One region of the Sphingomonas sp. PWP1-2 genome, then DNA from elsewhere that is predicted to be linked to it. Evidence: riboswitches for the same ligand, from Rfam matches in the RefSeq annotation. Region 1 holds a riboswitch; the other holds the start of a gene.

Region 1 (2,390 bases):
CGCACTATTCCACGCTGAAGCTCCACGGCCTGCGCGAGGCCCCCGAGATCCTGGCGGTGTTCAACGCGCTCGATCCGCTGGCCGGCCACGGCCTTGGCCGCGCGACGATCGCCGAGACGTTGCGCGACTCCACCGTCACCGCGATCCATACGCTCTGGCTCGCGGCGCACGCGCGCGGCTACGGTCTCGGCTGGGTGTCGATTCTCGACGCCGACGTGGTCACAGTGCTGCTCGACGTGCCGGCGACTTGGTCGTTCGTCGCCCTGCTGTGCCTCGGCACGCCGCTCGCCCCCTCGGATATTCCCGAACTCGAGCGCCGCGACTGGCAGGCGCGCGAACCGCTCGCCGATCGGCTGTTCGAACGCTGACACCGCTGCGCGCTTGCCCGGGAGCGATCGTTTCGATACGCCATCAACCGAGGCGAGCGGTCGTGAAGATAGCCCGTCTCGTGACTACGCTGGTGTCCCGCAAGGGACTTAAAAGGGAACGCGGTGAGGGGGTTACCCCGAAGCCGAGGCTGTCCCTGCAACTGTAAGCGGCGAGCGCGCTGCACATCGCTCCAGGTCCATCGGACGGGGGCAGCCACTGGGACGGACACGCTTGCGTGATCGGCCTGGGAAGGCCGTGCAGCGTGGCGGTGACCCGTGAGCCAGGAGACCTGCCGGCGTGGGTCGCTCTTGCCTTGGTCCAGGGGATGGCCGCGGCACGGTGAAGTCCGTCGAGCGACGAAGGTGCGGGGGGCCGCACGAGCAGGCGTGCCGGTCGCGATGGCGTCCGGGCGGCACGACTGTCGCCGTCGATACGGAAGGCCCGCCGGTTTCGTCCGACGCCGGGGGACGTTTCATGCGATTTCGATCGTTCTGCGCCGATCGGGTACCGGCCGCGCATCACTCCAGCGCGCAGCGGGCGGCCCGATGACCGGGCTCCAGCCAAGCCGCAAACGGCGTTTGCGGGCGCGCATCATCGCGCTGTTCGCGCTGCTTCTCGCGGCGAATATCGGCGCGTGGATCTGGGCCGGCAGCTTGTTCCACGCCGCCCCTGCCATGCTCGGCACCGCGCTGCTCGCCTGGACGCTGGGGCTGCGCCACGCGGTCGATGCCGATCACATCGCCGCGATCGACAACGTCACGCGCAAGCTGATGCAGGACGGCACTCGGCCGATCAGCGTCGGCCTGTGGTTCGCGATCGGGCACAGCGCGGTGATCCTGATCGCCTCGGTCGCGATCGCCGCCACCGCCAACGCGCTCGCGCAATTCGAGACGCTCAAGGCCGCGGGGAGCGTCATCGCGACGATCTTCTCCGCCGGCTTCCTCTTCGCGATCGCGGCGATCAACCTCGTCATCCTGCGCTCGGTCTGGAAGACCTTCCGCCACGTCCGCGATGGCGGCAGCTACGACGCCGACGATCTCGACGTGCTGCTCGCCGGCAAGGGGCCCCTCTCGCGCCTGTTCCGGCCGTTGTTCCGCTTGATAACGCGGCCGTGGCACATGGCGCCGCTCGGTTTCCTCTTCGGCCTCGGCTTCGATACCGCCACCGAAGTGGCTATCCTCGGGCTCTCGACCGCGCAGGCGGCGCACGGCTTCTCGTTTGCCGCGGTGCTGGTGTTCCCGGCGCTGTTCGCGGTCGGGATGGCACTGGTCGATACCGCTGACGCCATCCTCATGCTCGGCGCCTATGAATGGGCGTTCGTCCGGCCGATCCGCAAACTGTACTATAACGTGACGATCACTGCGGTCTCGGCGCTGGTCGCGGTGATGATCGGCGGGATCGAGACCGCCGCCTTGCTCGCCGACAAGCTCAACCTGTCGGGCGGGGTGTGGGACGTGGCGACCGGGCTCGGCAGCCACCTCAATCTGCTCGGCTTCTGGATCATCGGCCTGTTCGCGAGCGCCTGGATCGTCAGCTTCCTAATCTATCGCTGGATGCGCTTCGACGAGATCGCGGTCTACGAGCCGCCCCCCGCGCTCGCCCCGTAGCAAGGCTTCAAGCGGCCTTGCGCGGGGCCGCCTCAGCCTCCGCCATCCAGTGCGGGATATGCTGTGCGGCGAGCATCGCCTCGGGTGCGATCCGGTCGGCGACGACCGCAAAGCGATCGCCATCGACGAGCACTTCGGGCACCAGCGCGCGGCAATTGTAGGTCGACGCCATCGTCGCGCCATACGCCCCGGCGGTGCGAAACACGGCGAGGTCGCCCGCCGCCACCGCATCGATCTCGCGCCCCATCGCGAAGGTGTCACCACTTTCGCAGACCGGGCCGGCAATGTTGGCGGTCATCCGCTGCCCGCTCGGCCGGACCGCTACAAAGTCGTGGAACGCGTCATAGAGCGCAGGCCGCGCAAGATCGTTCATCGCAGCGTCGACGATGACATAGGGGTCGACTGCGCCCGGCT
Region 2 (2,390 bases), on a different contig from region 1:
GCCGGGATCGGCGTGCCGAGCGTGCCGTCGGGCGATACGGTGCGGAAGCGCGAAACCTCGTGTTCGACGCCGAACACCGCGTCCCAGCCGGTCGCGATGCCGAGGCTGCCTTGATATTCGAGCCGCGAGTTGCGGCCGTTCGCGTCGAAGGTCAGCGGTTGCGGCAGCTCGGGGCTGTAATTGTCACGCTGGATATCGGTATAGCCATAAGCGACGCGATTGCGCAGCCGCCCGCCGAACAGATCGACGTTGAGCCCGGCATAGCCGACGAATTGCGTATCGATCGAAAAGTCCGCCGAATCGCCGGCAAAGCCATCGAGCTCGACGCGACCCCGCGCATAATAGCCGCGCACGTCGGCGCTGATCCCGTCGGCGAGCTTGAGTTCGGCGCGTCCGGTGACGCTCTGGTTGGTATAGCCGTCGGTCTCGGTGCCGCCGAACGCCGGCGCGATGGCGGAGATGCCGGCGGTGGTGAAGCTCTGCGCACCGATGCGGAAGGTCAGCGGCCCGGTCTTGCCGCCGATCGCCGCGCGTGCGCTGACGGTCTCGCGCGATCCGGCCTCGACGTCGAAGCTCCCCTCGATCGGCTTTTGCGGCAGCGCGGTGACGATGTTGACGACGCCGCCGATCGCCTGGCTGCCCCACAGGATCGATTGCGGCCCGCGCAGCACTTCGATCCGGCTCGCGTCGCCGGTGAGGAGGTTGGCGAAATTGTAGCCGCCGCCGGGCGACGAGGGATCGTTGAGCTTGACCCCGTCGATGACGACGACGGTCTGGTCGGTCTCGGCGCCGCGGATGCGCAGCGAGGTGTTGGTGCCATAGCCGCCGTTGCGCGACATGCTGACGCCGGGCGTGCGCACCAGGAGCTCGGTGACGCCGATGTCCTGGCTGCGGTCGATCGCAGCCTTGTCGAGCACGGTGACCGAGGCCGCGACGCGCTCGATCGCGGTCGGCACGCGTGTCGCCGTAACGACGATGTCGGCGCTCGCGTCGGTCGGAATGTCGCTCGCCGCATCGGGGCGTGGCGCTAGCTGGGCATCGTCGGGGCGCGGCGGCGTTTCGGCGAAGGCCGGCGTCGCGATCAGCAGGCCTAGTAGCAGGCCCGAGGTCGATGGGTGGAATCGTTTCATGGCAGTCCCCGCTTGTAGACAGTCGGAGACCTGAAGCGCGCAAGGGGGAGGGCGCGAACCATCCCGCCTGCACGATGCAGGTCGGCGATGTCGTCACGCGGGGTCTTCCCCGTCCGCTCGGCGCACCCTGGCCGGTCGAAAGACGACTGCGACGGGCAGGTCTCCTGGCTCACGGGTCACCGTCGTTCCGGCCGCCTTCTCAGGACCCGAAGGTCCCAATGGCAAATGGCCGGGCAACTCGCCGCTTACAGTTGCAGGGGCAGCCGGGGTTTTCCCGTTCCCTTTTCATCCCCGTCGCCGGGGAACCTGTCGCATGACGGCGCGTAGCCGGGGGACGGAAACGGGTCAATCACCTGGATCAGCTCGCGCGGTCGCGCTACGCCGCCCGTGCAATGCGGCGCGGTTCGGGTATGGTCGCTGGGCAGAAACGAACCCTCGCGCGGGAGTCTAGTGGTGCGTCTCCTGATTGCCGATGACGATGCGCGCGCGCCGCGCCAGCTCGCGAGCGATCTCTGCGCGCTGGCGCACGAGGTCGTGATCGTCGGCGATGGCCGGACCGCGCTCGCACGGGCGACGCAGGAAACGTTCGACGCGGTGCTGCTCGAACTGGTGCTGCCCTATGTCGGCGGGGTCGAGATCACGCGTACGCTGCGCGAGCGCGGGCTCGATCTGCCGATCGTGCTGCTGAGCGTGCATGGCGATTTGCCCGACCGGCTCGCCGGGCTCGATGCCGGCGCCGACGACTATCTTGTCAAGCCGATCGCCGCGGTCGAGATCGAGGCGCGGTTGCGCGCGATCCTGCGGCGGGCGACGCGCAGCGGGGGGCACGGCGTGATGCGTGCGGGCGACATCGAAGTGAACGAAATCAAGTATCGCGCACAACGCGGCGGGCGTGTGCTCGCTTTGCCCAAGCTCGAGTTCCAAATGCTGTGCGAACTGATCCGCAACAAGAATGCGGTCGTCACGCGCGCGATGTTCTATCGCAACGTGTGGCGCTACGACGGCGAGCCCGCGACCAATGTCGTCGAATCCTACATTCGGCGCTTGCGCGGGCATTTGAATGCAGCCGGCGAGCCAGACCCGATCGAGACGATCCGCGGCGTCGGCTATATGCTGGCCGATCACGGTTGAACCGCGCAGGCAAAGAAAAACCCGGCCCGAGCAATGCTCGGACCGGGTCTTCGCGCCTAGTCCCGAGTGATCAGAACTTGGCGGAGAGTTCGAAGCCGTAGGTGCGCGGCGCGTTGAAATTGCCATAGT

The links. Region 1 has a riboswitch for cobalamin ahead of ACP7C5_RS08315 (HoxN/HupN/NixA family nickel/cobalt transporter). Riboswitches for the same ligand answer to the same signal wherever they lie in the genome.
Region 2: it holds a riboswitch for cobalamin, as region 1 does, so the genes downstream of both, ACP7C5_RS11415 (TonB-dependent receptor plug domain-containing protein) here and ACP7C5_RS08315 (HoxN/HupN/NixA family nickel/cobalt transporter) in region 1, are expected to answer to the same signal.

The regions. Positions count from the first base shown of each region.
Region 1 covers NZ_JAFCXM010000002.1:754,067-756,456, forward strand. Annotated here, with positions in the region: gene bluB (5,6-dimethylbenzimidazole synthase) at 1-368, shown strand, start outside; cobalamin riboswitch at 442-680, shown strand; gene ACP7C5_RS08315 (HoxN/HupN/NixA family nickel/cobalt transporter) at 915-1,976, shown strand; gene lysA (diaminopimelate decarboxylase) at 1,984-2,390, opposite strand, start outside.
Region 2 covers NZ_JAFCXM010000004.1:85,877-88,266, reverse strand. Annotated here, with positions in the region: gene ACP7C5_RS11415 (TonB-dependent receptor plug domain-containing protein) at 1-1,130, opposite strand, end outside; cobalamin riboswitch at 1,268-1,455, opposite strand; gene ACP7C5_RS11410 (response regulator transcription factor) at 1,584-2,261, shown strand; gene ACP7C5_RS11405 (TonB-dependent receptor) at 2,332-2,390, opposite strand, start outside.